Regions from separate parts of the Pseudoxanthobacter soli DSM 19599 genome, predicted to be linked through region 1. Evidence: riboswitches for the same ligand, from Rfam matches in the RefSeq annotation. Region 1 holds a riboswitch; each other region holds the start of a gene.
The links. A riboswitch is a leader RNA that binds a small molecule or an ion and turns the genes downstream of it on or off. The one in region 1 is predicted to bind thiamine pyrophosphate.

Region 1 (4,783 bases):
TCGAAAGCACGAAACGGTCGCGGTTCGGCCAATGCGGCGCCTTCGGATCGAAGTTCAGGTGCTTGGTGAACAGCACGGTGGCCAGGTCGGCCATGCCCATCGGCATTCCCGGGTGACCGGAATTGGCCTTCTCCACTGCATCGATCGCGAGGAAGCGGATCGCGTTCGCGAGATCGCGGTGCTCGACGGTTGTGGCTCCGGTGGAAGAATCGGGATTGGCCATGCCGGGAATTTCCTCATTCACGCCGCAGCCGCGCCGATACGCAGCGGCGGCCGGTCCGGTTTTCGCGCGCTCCTTGGCGAGCGCCTTGCCTGCGCGCTCCATGAGCGACGGACAGGGGCCGTTTGGCAAGAGAAAACATCTGTCCGCCAGCGTTTTGTGCATGGTTTCGATCCGGGCAAGACACCCCGTTTCCAGGCCGGTCCCGCTCCCGCCGCGGCGCTTCATTTCCCGGCGAAGGAATTGTAAAGCTGGCCGCGGGGCACGGACTTTAGAGACGGACCTGGGGGATTAACGCCATCATGACACGGAACGATTCCGGCGCCGCACCGGCCGGCGCGGGCACGACTTCACCTGGCGAGGGGGGACAGCAGAGGCGCACCATCGGCCTCGTCAGCCTGCTGATGACCGGCGTCGGAACCATCATCGGATCCGGCTGGCTGTTCGGTGCCGCACACGCGGCGGGCTATGCCGGGCCGGCGGCGATCTTCTCCTGGATCATCGGCGCCTTCATCATCGCGCTGACGGCCCTGACCCTGTGCGAGCTCGGCCCGATGATGCCCCGCACTGGCGGGATGGGCCGGTTCGCCAAGCTCTCGCACGGTTCCCTCGTCGGCTTCATCGGCGACTGGGCCGGGTTCGTGGGCTTCACCAGCACGGTGCCTTCAGAGGCCTCCGCCTCGGTGCAGTACATGAGCAACTGGGACTATCCCTGGGCGCATGAACTGTTCTCCTCGCAGACCCAGTCGCTCAGCCACACCGGCCTCCTGGTCGCGAGCCTGCTCTGCGTCGTCTATTTCATGCTGTGCTACTGGTCGATGCAGGTGTTCCTGCGGGCGGTGAAGGCGGTGACGATCTTCAAGATCTTCGTGCCGCTGTTCTCGGCCGGCACGCTGATCTATCTCGGCTTCAACGCCTCCAATTTCTCCGCGGTCGGAAACGGCAGCATCGCGCCATATGGCTGGTCCGGGGCGCTGACGGCGGTGACCGGCGCCGGCATCGTCTATGCCTTCAACGGCTTTCAGACGCCAATCAGCTTCGCGGGCGAGGCAAAGAACCCGAACCGCACCATTCCCATCGCGGTGCTGGGGTCGTTGGCGCTGTGCCTCGTGATCTACGTCGTGCTGCAGGTCGCGTTCATCGGCGCGCTGCCGCCGTCCCAGCTTGCAGCCGGCGGCGGCTGGAGCGGGCTCGATTTCCGCTCGCCCTTTGCCGATCTCGCCATCTCGCTGAACCTGTCGCTGCTGGCGATGCTGCTCTATCTCGATGCGTTCGTCTCCCCGTCCGGATCCGGCGTGATCTATCTCGCGTCCGCCTCGCGCATGCTGTGGGGCATGGAGCGCGACGGCCACATGCCGAAATCCATGGGGCGGCTGCACAAGCATACCCTTCTGCCGCGCCCGGCGATGTGGGCGGTGCTCGCCGCGTCGATCGCGTGTCTCTGGGTCTTTCCGAGCTGGGACGAACTCGCCGCGGTCATCTCGGTCGGCTACGTCATCGGGTACCTTTGCGCGCCGGTCGCGTTCATCTCGCTGCGACGGCTCGCCCCGAGTGCCGTACGGCCGGTCCGGCTGCCGTTCGCGGGCGTGCTCGCGCCCGTGACCTTCGTCGCGGTGTCGTTGCTGCTCTACTGGTCTTCGTGGCCCCTGACCGGAGAGGTCATCTTCATCATCGTCGCGGGGCTGGGCTTCTGGATCTATTACGAGGCCAAGACCGGTTTTCACGATATCGGCCGGCAGCTGAAAGCCGGCGCGTGGTTTCCCGCCTATCTCGTCACGATGGCGGCGATCTCCTATGTCGGAAGCCCGCGATTCGGCGGTCTCGGCCTTCTCTCCGAGATGGGCTCGTTCGTAGCCGTCACGGTCGTCTCACTCGGGTTCTACGTCTGGTCCTATCGGTCGGCTTGGCTCACGCCCGAGGCCGCTCAGTTGGATGCCGGCGCCGAACCAGGAACCGGCTGAAGGCCAGGCTCTTCCATAGCTTTTTCAAATCAATGGGTTATCCCTTCTATCAATTGCCGCTTTCGGGCCCGGCGGAGGCCTTCTCCGCCGGGTGAATCGCAATAGCGGTGACGATGTCGCCGCTGCAGCCAAGAAAGGGCGGGGACGGCCCCTGCCCTCCCCCGTCGCCAGGTCCGTAACCGACCGCCGGCCGGACCTTGTTGGCAAAGAAGCCGGCGTGCTAACGTCCCACTGTTCCGAGGGGCGCCCGCTTGGGCTGAGACGGCATTGGCCGAACCCTTCGAACCTGATCCGGGTCATGCCGGCGAAGGGACGGGAACCACGGCCTGAACGGTCGCCACGAGAGCCCCTCCAATCGTCATCGGCATCGTCGTCCCGGATCCGTCCGATCCGTTTCGAGGGATGCCCGCCCATGCTCACCCCTGCCCTGCCGCCCGATCTCCGATCGATAAGGCCATCGGCCTCGACGCCACAAAGCCGGGGGTCCCGGCGATGAGATGTCTCGTCGTCGGGGCCGGCGTCGCCGGGCTCACGACCGCGCTGTCGCTGGTCGAGCGCGGGGCGACCGTCGAGGTGGTCGACCGCGGCAGCCATCTCGGCGCGCGCTCGTGCTCCTGGTTCGCCGGCGGCATGCTCGCACCCTGGTGCGAGCGGGAAAGCGCCGACGAGGCCGTCCTTCGCCGTGGCCTTGCCGCTCTGGCATGGTGGCGGGAGCGCTTTCCGGAGACGGTGGCTGCGGGCACGCTCGTCGTCGCGCCTGCACGCGACGGCGCCGAACTGGAGCGCTTCTCACGGCGCACGTCGGGCTTCGACATGGTGGGGCCGGACGCCATCGCCACCCTCGAGCCGGCCCTCGCCGGCCGCTTTTCCCGCGGCCTCCATTTTCCGCACGAGGGTCATCTCGATCCACGTCGTGCCCTCGCCGCGCTCGCCCGCCGCCTCGCCGAGGCCGGCGTGCCGATCCGGTTCGACACGGACGTCACCGATTTCGCGATCGACGCCGACCGCATCTTCGACTGCCGTGGGTTCGCCGCGCGGGAGCAGCGCCCGCCTTTAACGCCCGCGTCGGCGCTGCGCGGCGTCAAGGGCGAGATGCTGCTCGTCCGCAGCACCGAGGTCCGTCTATCCCGGCCCGTCCGCCTGCTACACCCGCGGATGCCGCTTTATGTCGTGCCCCGGGCGGACGGCCTGTTCATGATCGGGGCCACCATGATCGAAAGCGAGGAGCGGGGCCGCATAACGGCGCGCTCGATGATGGAGCTTCTCGGCGGCGCCTTCGCGCTTCATCCCGCCTTCGGAGAGGCAGAGATCGTCGAAGTCGGAACGGACGTCCGACCCGCCTACCCCGACAATCTGCCCGCGGTCGATGTCGACGGGCGCACGATCCGGATCAATGGCCTTTACCGGCACGGCTTCCTGCTGTCGCCCTGGTGCGCCCGGCGCGCCGTGGCCGCAGCCTACGGCGAACCCTGGGAGGATCACGAATGAAGACGGTGTTCATCAACGGCGAGCCGGTCGAGATCGTCGCCGGCACCCTCGCCGATGCCCTCGCCGAACTCGATTACGGCGACCAGACGGTCGCGACCGCCCTGAACGGCCGCTTCGTGCCCGCGGCACAGCGCCCGGCTCGTCCGCTCGCGGATGGCGACAAGGTCGAAATCGTAACCCCGCGCCAGGGAGGATAAACCGATGTCACACCCGTTCACCGTCTACGGCGTTTCGTTGCCGTCCCGGCTGATGCTCGGCACGGCGCAATATCCCTCCCCGGCCGTCCTCGCAGAGTCCGTGCGCGCGGCGCAGGCTGGCATCGTGACGGTCTCGCTGCGGCGCGAAGCCGGCGGCGCGCGGGCGGGCGAGGCATTCTGGTCGCTGATCCGGGATCTCGGGGTGCGCGTTCTGCCGAACACGGCCGGCTGCCATTCCGCGCAGGAGGCGGTGACGACGGCTCAAATGGCCCGGGAACTGTTCGGCACGTCGTGGATCAAGTTGGAGGTGATCGGCGAAACAGACACCCTGCAGCCGGATCCGTTCGCGCTCGTCGAGGCGGCCCGCATCCTGGCGGCCGACGGATTCGAGATTTTCCCCTACACCACGGAGGATCTGGTCGTGGCCGAGAAGCTGGTCGAGGCCGGATGCCGCGTGCTGATGCCTTGGGGCTCGCCGATCGGCTCGGGTCGGGGCCTCGGCAATCCGTTCGGCCTGCGGGCGCTGCGCGCCCACTTCCCGGACATCCCGCTCGTCGTCGACGCGGGCATCGGCCTCCCGTCTCATGCGTGCTCAGCGATGGAACTCGGCTACGACGCCGTCCTCGTCAACACCGCCGTCGCGAAGTCCGGTGAACCCGTGACCATGGCGCGCGCGTTCGCACTCGCCGTCGAGGCCGGGCGCGCGGCCTATGAAGCCGATCCGATCGAGCCGCGCGACATGGCCGCGCCCTCGACGCCCCTGCTCGGCCGGCCGGTGCTCGCATGATGCCGCTCGATCCGTTCTATCCCGTCGTCGACAGCGCCGCCTGGATCGCGGGCCTCCTGCCCGCCGGAATCAAGCTGGTGCAGCTGCGCATCAAGGATGCCTCGGCGCCTGATCTGCGCGACGAGGTCCG
Region 2 (4,783 bases), on a different contig from region 1:
TCCGGCCGGAAGGTATGGTCGTTGGCGCGCTTCGCGGCATCCGGGTCCACCGCCCAGTCGGACGTGAAGTGCTCGTGAATGAAGCCGCCGTGAGCCGCGGGAAACTCGATGGCGATCTTGTTGGCGATGTGGATCGCACGGTCGAGGAACGGCCGGCTTCCGGTTGCCTCATAGGCGGCGATCATCGCCTCGCACAGGTGCATGTTGGCGTTCTGGCCGCGATAGCTGTCCGGGTTCGTCCAGCCGGCATCGAAACCCTCGATGGCGAGTTGTTGCGGCCCCTCGATGAAGCGGGACTCGATCAGCGCCGCGACATCGCGCAGGCAGGCATCAGGCACGATCTTGCGGGCGGCGGTGGCATGGGCCAGCAGCACGAAGGCGTGGCCATAGGCCTTGAGCGAGGGATCGGCGACGGTATCGCACTTCGCGACCCACCCGTAGCCGCGCGAAACAGGGTCGCGAAGGACCGTTTCCAGGAAGTTCAGCCCGTGGCGCACGGCATCGCGCAGCATCTCGTCGCCGAAAAGCTCGAACCCGATCGCAGCGTTGTAGGTCATGCGCGACATGCCGACGAGATGCTTGGTCTCGCGGTCGTAGATGGTGCCGTCGATCAGGAAGGCGTTGAAGAAGCCACCCTTTTCCCGGTCGATCGCAACGGGGAAATAGAAATCGAGGCACTGGCGGATATGCGATTTCAGGAAATCCGGCGACGCGAAATCGGGCATTGCCCTGTCCCCTCCCACTCGGGTTCGCGGAACGTCGCCGGCAGCCGCATCCCCGCGAGGGAGTGGCGGCGGCGCGCTCCTGTCATCGTTCAATTCGCTTCTGGAATAGGGCCTTGCGAGGCTGCGGTCCAGTGGCAGCGCTCCCGCAACAACGGGCTAACACCCGCCCCGCCGATCTCGGATGGTATAGTCGTCACCCTAGAGAGACGCGCCCGCCGGCCTGCGTTCCAGGCGCGGCCCGAGCGAGGCGTGCCAAGAACAAGGAGACGCGAGATGGCTGCCAAGCGCATTCTGATGATCGTCGGCGATTTCACCGAAGACTATGAGACCATGGTGCCGTTCCAGGCGTTGCTCGCCGTCGGCCACAAGGTCGATGCCGTCTGCCCGGGCAAGAAGAAGGGCGACTGGGTCGCGACCGCCATCCACGATTTCGAAGGCCAGCAGACCTATAGCGAGAAGCCCGGTCACCGCTTCACGCTGAACGCAACGTTTTCCGACATCACGCTCGAGGACTACGACGCGCTTGTCATCCCGGGCGGGCGGGCACCGGAATATCTCCGCCTCGACGCCGGGGTGATCGCCGCGGTGCGCCATTTCTTCGACGCAGGCAAGCCCGTCGCCGCCATCTGCCATGGCCCGCAACTGCTCGCTGCGGCGAAGGTGCTGGAAGGTCGCACCTGCTCGGCCTACCCGGCCTGCCGCCCGGAAGTGGAACTCGCCGGCGGCACCTATGCCGATATCGCCATCGACGGCGCGGTGACGGACGGCAATCTCGTCACGGCTCCTGCGTGGCCGGCGCATCCGGCGTGGATCGGCCAGTTCCTCACCGTTCTCGGCACGCACATCGAGCACGCCGACAAGGTGCTCGCCGCCGCCTGACAAACGCCGCATCCGCCCGCCGGACAGGAACGGCGGGCGGACCGGCCCGCGGCGTGCTATCATCGCCCGAAAAGCAAGAGCCGGGAGGATGGAACGCCATGTGCCGTCTGTTCGTCGGAGCCGATCCAGCTCTGTGGCGCAATCGCACGCGCTCGATACGCCTCAGCGGCGTTTCCACAAGCATTCGCCTTGAGGACTTCTACTGGACGACGCTGGAAGAGATCGCCCGTCGCGACGGGCTGTCGCTCGGACAGCTCGTCTCCCGGCTCTATGACGAGCTGGCGAGCGAGGGCGAGATCGAGAACTTTGCCTCGTTCCTGCGGGTGTGCTGTGGACGCTATCTCGCGCTGCAACTCGCCGGAGAGGTGCCCTCGAACCGCGCAGTACCCATCCGCAGCCTCGATGCGGAACGTATCCTCGCCCGGGAGAACGCCGCCCGCGCGCTCGTGAGCGAGCGGGAAAGCGCCTGATGCGCGTCCCCTCGCGGCCGGCGATGAGCCCTCAGGTCACCGCAGGCAGATGCTGGAGAACCTCGAGCGAGCCTTCGTAAATCATCTTGAGCGCGATGTAGAGGACGATGGCGAGGCCGACATAGGAAATCCAGCGGAAGCGGGACAGCATCGAGGCGATCAGCGAAGCCGCGAGCCCCATCAGCGCCACAGACAGCGCAAGGCCGATGATCAGCACGCCCGGATGCTCGCGAGCGGCCCCGGCGACGGCGAGCACGTTGTCGAGCGACATCGAAACGTCGGCGACGATGATCTGCGTCACGGCCTGGCCGAAGGTCTTCCGGGGCTTCCCGCCCTCCTTGCCCTTGCCGGCGAAGACGACCGTCTCCTCCGCCTCCGCGTCGTCGGCGATCGCGGCCTTTTCCGCCTCGTGGTCGGCGCGGATCTCGCGCCACATCTTCCAGCACACCCAGAGCAGCAGAATGCCGCCCGCCAGCAGCAGGCCGATGACGGCAAGCAGGTGCACGGCGATGGAGGCGAACACGATGCGCAGAGCCGTCGCGGCAAGAATGCCGACCAGGATGACCTTGAGGCGCTGCTCGCGTGGCAACCCCGCTGCGGCGAGGCCGACGACGACGGCATTGTCGCCCGCAAGCACCACGTCGATCAGCAGCACCTGCACCAGAGCGGTCAAAGCCGCAGGCTCGAACAATCCGGTGAAGATTTCCACGGGGGTACGTCTCTCGCTTTCGGGAGTGAACGAGGCAGGCGGGGTCGGGAGAACGTCAGATGGCGACTTCCGGACAGAACGCCCCGGAAATGCTGAATGTTCCGGGCTTAAACCCGTCCCGTCATGATTGCAAGGCGGTGGGGTTCCCTCCTTTTCCATACGAACGGCGCGATACGGCGAGATGACGACATGCCCGCTGACCGTAGGGCCGTATGGAACGAGAGGGCGCTTCGGGCCGCCGGCCTCTCTTCACCAGCCGATGCCGGGCGGCGGCGAACGCAGCCCGGTGTCGCGCCCACCTTCCGTCCGCACCAAACCGATTGCATCCGCGCCGGGCGGTGGCTAACGTCGACCTTGTCTCGCGGGGTGCCCGAATGGGCTGAGAGGCGTGCAAGCCAACCCGTCGAACCTGATCCGGATCGTACCGGCGGAGGGATCGAGATGACGGCGTTGACACGCCCATCCCCTCATCGCGCCAACTGTCGCCTCGGCCGAACGACCAATCGTCGTGACGCCGTGCCGACGGATTGGCCGATGCGCCGAACGAGCCAGATTTGCCCGTTTTGCCAGCAGGATGAACGTCTATGCTCACACGCCGCTTCATCAGCGCCGCTCTTGCGGGCTCTCTCGCCCTCGGCGCCTTCGCCTCCGCCCTGCCTCTCGCGAGCGAGGCCGCCGCAGCGGAGAAGCCGACGCTCACGGTCTACACCTACGACAGCTTCGCCGCCGAATGGGGGCCGGGGCCGATCGTGAAGAAGCGTTTCGAGGAAACCTGCGGCTGCACCCTTGAATGGGTGGCGATCGAGGATGCGGGCGCGATGCTGACGCGCCTCAAGCTCGAAGGCGCTTCGACGAAGGCCGACGTCGTGCTCGGCCTCGATACCAACATGGCCGACGAAGCCCGCAAGACCGGGCTGTTCGCCCCGTCTGGCCTCGCCGTTTCCGGCCTCGACCTTCCGGTGCCCTGGACGGACGACACGTTCGTTCCGTTCGACTGGGGCTGGTTCGCGTTCGTCTACGATTCCGAAAAGCTGAAAAATCCGCCCAAGAGTTTCGCTGATCTCACCGCGCCGAACGCTCCGTCGCTCGTGATCGAGGACCCGCGCACGTCTTCGCCGGGCCTCGGGCTGCTGCTGTGGGTCCGGGCGATCTACGGCGACAAGGCCGACGACGTCTGGAAGCAGCTGAAGCCGAAGATCGTCACCGTCACCAAGGGCTGGTCGGAAGCCTACGGCCTGTTCCTGAAGGGCGAGGCCGACATGGTGCTGAGCTATCAGACCTCTCCGGCCTACCACATCTCCGCGGACAAGACCGACAAATACAAAGCCGCGATCTTCCCCGAAGGCCACGTGCTGCAGGTCGAGACCGCAGCCGTCGTCGCAAGCTCCCGTCAGCCGGATCTGGCGAAGTCCTTCCTCGCCTTCATGCTGACGCCTGCCTTCCAGTCCGCCATTCCGGAAACCAACTGGATGTATCCGGCGAAACTTCAAGAAGGCGGGTTGCCGGCCTCCTTCAAGGACCTGCCGAAGCCGACCAAGAGCTTCCTGCCCGACCCCGCCGAGGTGGCGGCGAAGCGGCGCACTTGGCTCGACGGCTGGCTGACGGCGATGGGTCAGTGAACGCGGCGCTCTGCCCATTTCCGGCCCGTCCGGTCGCCCCATGACAGCCCGTGCCGTCCGAATCCGCGGCGCCGGCGTGATGCTGCTGCCCGGTATCGCGGCGCTGGCCGTCGTGATCGGCATCATGGCGTCGGCGATCGTCGGCCTCATCTCAGCGGCCGGGGGCGACCTGCCGTCGCTGCCGTGGGGCTATGTCAGCGACATCGTCCGCTTCACGCTGATGCAGGCGACGCTTTCAACGGTGCTGTCGCTTGCGCTCGGCGCGGCGCTGGCGCTGGCTCTCGCCCGGCGCAGCCGGTTTCCGGGCCGGCGGGTTCTGCTGGCGATCCTGAACCTCGCGGTCGTGCTGCCGCCGGTGGTGGTGGTGTTCGGCGTCGTCGC
Region 3 (4,783 bases), on a different contig from region 1:
GAGCTCGGGGCCGTCCTCGCGCCCGGTCATCGCCACGCGAAGCGGATGGAACAGAGCCTTGCCGCGCTTGCCCGTGGCAGCGGAAACCGCCTGGGTCCAGGCGCGGAAACTCGCCGCGTCCCACGGTTCGGGCGGCAGCAGATCCCTCGCCGCGGCCAGAAACGCCGCATCCTGCGCGTCGCCCGCCGGCTTCGCGAGCGGCCCCCGCACCACGTCCCGCCATGCCTCGGCATCGGCGACGACGGTGAGGTTGGCGCGGATCGCCTCCCAGAATGCCGGCCCGAGATCGGCATCGAGCGTGTCCAGGCGGGGCCGGGCCGCCTCATAGTCCATGGCGTGGACCAGTTCAGCGTTGGTCCCGGCGATATCGCTCGGATCGAACCGCGCCGGAGCGCGGGAGATATGCGCGAGGTCGACGCGGCCGGCGAGGTCGTCGAGTGAGGCAACCGCCTCGACCGCCTCCGACGTCCCGACCAGCACTGCGAGCGAGGCGACGGCCATGGGCTCGTAGCCTTCCGCCCGAAGGCTGCGCAGCGACAGGGTTCCGGTGCGCTTCGACATGGCACTGCCGTCGGCGAGCACGAGAAGATTGTGATGCCCGAACGACGGCACCGGCCCGCCGAGCGCCTGGAACAGCGCGATCTGAACCGCCGTATTGGTGACGTGGTCCTCGCCGCGGATGACATGCGTGATCCCGAGGTCGATGTCGTCGATGACGGACGGCAGCGTGTAGAGATAGGAACCGTCGGCGCGCACCAGCACCGGGTCCGATAGCGAACGCAGGTCGACGCTCGTCGGCCCGCGCACGAGATCGGTCCAGGACACCACGCTTGCATCATCTGCGCCGGTCGTTCCTTTTGCCGATCCGGCCACGGCGTCGGGCAGCAGGAAACGCCAGTGCGGCGAACGGCCTTCCGCCTTCAGGCGGGCGCGGTCGTCGTTCGTCAGCGCCAGCGCGGCGCGGTCGTAGACCGGCGGCAGGCCGCGCGCTCGCAGGCGCTTGCGGCGATAGTCGAGTTCCTCGGCCGTCTCGTAGCAGTCGTAGAGCGCACCGGAGCGCCGCAGGTCTTCGGCAACCTGATCGTAGCGCCCGAAGCGGTCGGATTGCCGGACGACGGCATCGGGCTCGATCCCGAGCCAGGCCAGGTCTTCCAGAATGGCGTCGGCGAAGGCCGCGGTCGAGCGCTCCCGGTCGGTATCGTCGAGACGCAGGATGAAGCGTCCGCCGTTGCGCCGTGCAAACAGATAGTTGATCAGCGCGGTGCGGGCATTGCCGAGATGGAGGTAGCCTGTCGGGGAAGGCGCAAAGCGTACCGTGGGTGTCATCGTCTCTCAGCTCTCGTCCCAGGCCCGGCCGTGATGTCGTTGACGGGGCGCGCCGCTATATAGCCCGCCGCGCGGCAGGCGGGAACGGACGAGTTCGCCGCCACGACGGGTCTCACCCGCTGCGATGCCGGACGCTTCGGCCGGGGGCAAAGCGGACGGACCGGGGATAAGTGCCGGGCACCGGGGCGGGCCGGCTTTCATCCGCGTCGTCTTTCACCGGCCGATGGTCTATGCTCAAGGATCGGCCTGGGGTGCCGTCGCCGCCTTCCATCGGGAACGCCGCGACGGCTGAGATCACACCCATCGAACCTGATCCGGATCATGCCGGCGAAGGGAGCGGCCCGTCGGCACCGGCCTCTCAGGGTGGCGCGCCGCACCGTCTCCTCAGCCGGCCAACGAGGAGACGACCCATGTCCGGCGATATCCTTTCGCCATCCGGCGAGCCCACCGTCGCGCCGCTCTCGCTCAGCCCCGGCGAGGCGCTTGCGCGGATGCGGGCGGCGGCACCGCTCGTTCACAACATCACCAACTATGTCGTGATGACCCCGACGGCCAATGCGCTGCTCGCTGCCGGAGCCGCGCCCGCCATGCTGCACGCGCCCGAGGAGGCGCCGGAATTTGCGGCGATCGCCTCCGCGCTGGTGGTCAATATCGGCACCCTTTCCGCTCCCTGGCTCGCGGCGATGATCAGCTCGGTCCGTGCCGCCGTCGCGGCAGGGCGGCCGTGGGTGCTCGATCCGGTCGCCGGCGGCGCCACGGCCTTCCGCCGTGAGGCCGTTTCCGCCCTGCTCGCAGAGCGGCCGGCCGTTGTGCGCGGCAACGCCTCCGAGATCCTTGCCGCCGCCGCGGGCGGCGTCGCCGGGCGAGGTGTCGACGCGGCACACGGCGTCGCCGACGCCGCCGGCCATGCGGATGCCCTCGCGCGCCGCCTTGGCGCAGTCGTGGTGATTTCCGGCCCCGTCGATATCGTCACCGACGGCACCCGGCGGGTGGAACTCTCCAACGGCGTGGAAATGCTGACGCGCGTGACCGGCACGGGCTGCACCGCGACGGCGCTGATCGGCGCCTTCCTCGGCGCTGGCATCGCCCCTCTGGAGGCGGCCGTGGGCGCGATGACGCTGATCGCGGTCGCCGGTGAGATCGCCGCTGACGTCGGCCCCGGCGAGCCCCCTCGGGGCCCCGGCAGCTTCGCCGTCCACCTGCACGATGCGCTCTGGAGCATCACGCCGGAGGTGCTGGATGCCCGCGCCCGGATCGCCGTGGTGTCCGCCACCGGCTGATGCCCCCGGGCATTCGCGTGCCGTAGAAGGTCCCGAAGGCCTGTCGCCGGCCGAAGCCGGCGCTCGCCGCCTTTGCCTTTTCAGCACGCGCCCGGCGACTGGCGCGGCCGAAGCCGGCTGCAATTTCTGCCAGTAATAAACGCCTTTATCGGTGTTCCTTAATTCTCTCAGGCTGATATGGTTCGCCGGAGAGGATAAGTGGGATGCGTGGCAACCGGTCGTGGTGGAAGGCCGGCTTGCGGCGCGAGTCGGTCGGATCGCGTTGAACGATCCCGCCCCTCGCCGCTGGGCTTCCCAGAGGTGCGTTTGGGCGGGCGCGAAGCATGAAGAAGACGTTATCCGAACTCGGATCGGCCGATGCCGCGCGCCAACGTGCCGGCGGAGGCGACGGTCCGCGTCAAGAGCGTCGCTTCGCCGGTTCGCTTGCCGCCAATTTCGCCCTGTTCGTGATTCTGCTCAGCGTCGCGCCGCTCTGCGTTCAGGGCGTGATGTCCTATCACGTCGCGAGCAGCACCATCCGTGACCTCACGGCGCGGAACTTGCGCGCCACGCTGGCCTCCGAAGCCGATTTCCTCACGCTCCAGGTCAACGAGGTCGAGCGGCTCGTCACCGCGATCGCCGGCATTGCCGACGTCCGCACCATGCTGGCGGCGCTGCCTCCGGCGGAGGAAGGCGCTCCCAGACCCGCCCTCGTTCAGGAAACCATCCGCGACGCCCTCTCCGGCTATCTCGCGCTGCGCGGCATCGTGGCGATCGACGTGATCGATACGCAGGGCAACTATTTCCGCGTCGGTGCCCCGCCTAAGAATGGGGCGCCGGGCCGGGCCGAGCGCGACCGCATGCTGCTGGCGATCCGGGACGGAGATCCGAGCATCCGTTGGCTGGGGGCGGACACGGTGCCGGGTGGGGATCCCTCGGTCGTGACGTTCGGCATCGCCGTGCACGCGATCGGACCGTCCGGCAGTCCCGACAAGTCCCTTCCTTCCGCCGGTGGCGACATGATCGGCGCGCTCATCGTCCATCTCAGCGCCGACGAACTTTTTCAGCATCTGCGTACAGCGAACAGTCGCAATCCCGGCACCCTGCTGGTGGTGGCGCGCGACGGCGTCGTGCTGTTTGCAGCGGACGGCACGAGGATCGGTCAACCCGCGCCTCAAGCGGTCATAGATGCGATTTCCGGAGATGAGCCGGCGACGGAAGCCTTTATCGACGGCCAACGTGCCATCGTCGCCTATGCCGAGGCGGCGAACATCGGCTGGTTCGTGGTCAACGTGACGCCGCTCGCCTCCGTCGAGGCGCCGGCCCGCGCGATCGGCATTCTTACCGTCCTGATCCTTGGCGGCAGCCTCGTGATCGTCATCGTCGCCGGCATCCTCGGATCGAACCGGATCGTCCGGCCGATCCGCGCCCTGATTGACCGTTTCAAGACGCTTGAGCATCCGACCGCAGATCTGAAGCCGCTGCCCGTGGTGGGAACCGGCGAAACGGCGGAGCTCACGCACTGGTTCAACGTCTTCCTCGCGTCGGAAGCCGAGCGCCGCCACGCCGCGATGGCCCTGAAGGAGAGCGAGGAGCGCTACGCGCTGGCGGTGCGCGGCGCGAACGATGCGCTTTGGGACTGGGACCTGCGTTCGGACCGCATTTATTACTCACCGCGCTGGAAGGCGCTGCTCGGCCTGGAGGAGGACGTCGTCCTCAACGACAGGCCGGATACCTGGACGGACTCGATTCATCCGGACGACCGCGAGAACGTGCTCGCACGCATTGCCGCGCACCTGGAAAACAAGGCGCCGCAGCTGATGGTGGAACACCGCCTGCGGCAGGCCGACGGGTCCTATATCTGGGTTCTGGCGCGCGGCGTCGCGCTCCGGGACGACGAGGGCATGCCCTACCGGATGGCAGGCTCGCACACCGACATCACCTCGCGCAAGCGGGCCGAGGAACAGCTTCGCCACGACGCGATGCACGACACGCTGACCGGACTTCCGAACCGGCGCGCCATGTTCCGGATGCTGAGCCTGATGATGCGGGAGAGCAACCGCCACGGCAAGCAGACCGGCCTGCTGATCATCGACATCGACCGCTTTAAGGACGTCAACGATTCCCTCGGCCACAAGGCGGGTGACGCCGTTCTGGTCGCCGTCGCGAGCCGCCTGCGCCGGGAAGTGCGCGAGATC

Region 2: it holds a riboswitch for thiamine pyrophosphate, as region 1 does, so the genes downstream of both, thiB (thiamine ABC transporter substrate binding subunit) here and thiO (glycine oxidase ThiO) in region 1, are expected to answer to the same signal.
Region 3: it holds a riboswitch for thiamine pyrophosphate, as region 1 does, so the genes downstream of both, thiM (hydroxyethylthiazole kinase) here and thiO (glycine oxidase ThiO) in region 1, are expected to answer to the same signal.

The regions. Positions count from the first base shown of each region.
Region 1 is NZ_FRXO01000012.1:4,778-9,560, forward strand. It holds gene tkt (transketolase) at 1-223, opposite strand, end outside; gene BUF17_RS19470 (APC family permease) at 523-2,181, shown strand; TPP riboswitch at 2,411-2,511, shown strand; gene thiO (glycine oxidase ThiO) at 2,674-3,669, shown strand; gene thiS (sulfur carrier protein ThiS) at 3,666-3,866, shown strand; gene BUF17_RS19485 (thiazole synthase) at 3,871-4,653, shown strand; gene BUF17_RS19490 (thiamine phosphate synthase) at 4,650-4,783, shown strand, end outside.
Region 2 is NZ_FRXO01000004.1:283,119-287,901, forward strand. It holds gene BUF17_RS11510 (AGE family epimerase/isomerase) at 1-725, opposite strand, end outside; gene BUF17_RS11515 (DJ-1/PfpI family protein) at 999-1,604, shown strand; gene BUF17_RS11520 (ribbon-helix-helix domain-containing protein) at 1,703-2,074, shown strand; gene BUF17_RS11525 (TerC family protein) at 2,106-2,783, opposite strand; TPP riboswitch at 3,136-3,237, shown strand; gene thiB (thiamine ABC transporter substrate binding subunit) at 3,368-4,402, shown strand; gene BUF17_RS11535 (ABC transporter permease subunit) at 4,443-4,783, shown strand, end outside.
Region 3 is NZ_FRXO01000001.1:556,973-561,755, forward strand. It holds gene gltX (glutamate--tRNA ligase) at 1-1,326, opposite strand, end outside; TPP riboswitch at 1,564-1,681, shown strand; gene thiM (hydroxyethylthiazole kinase) at 1,737-2,606, shown strand; gene BUF17_RS02375 (bifunctional diguanylate cyclase/phosphodiesterase) at 2,930-4,783, shown strand, end outside.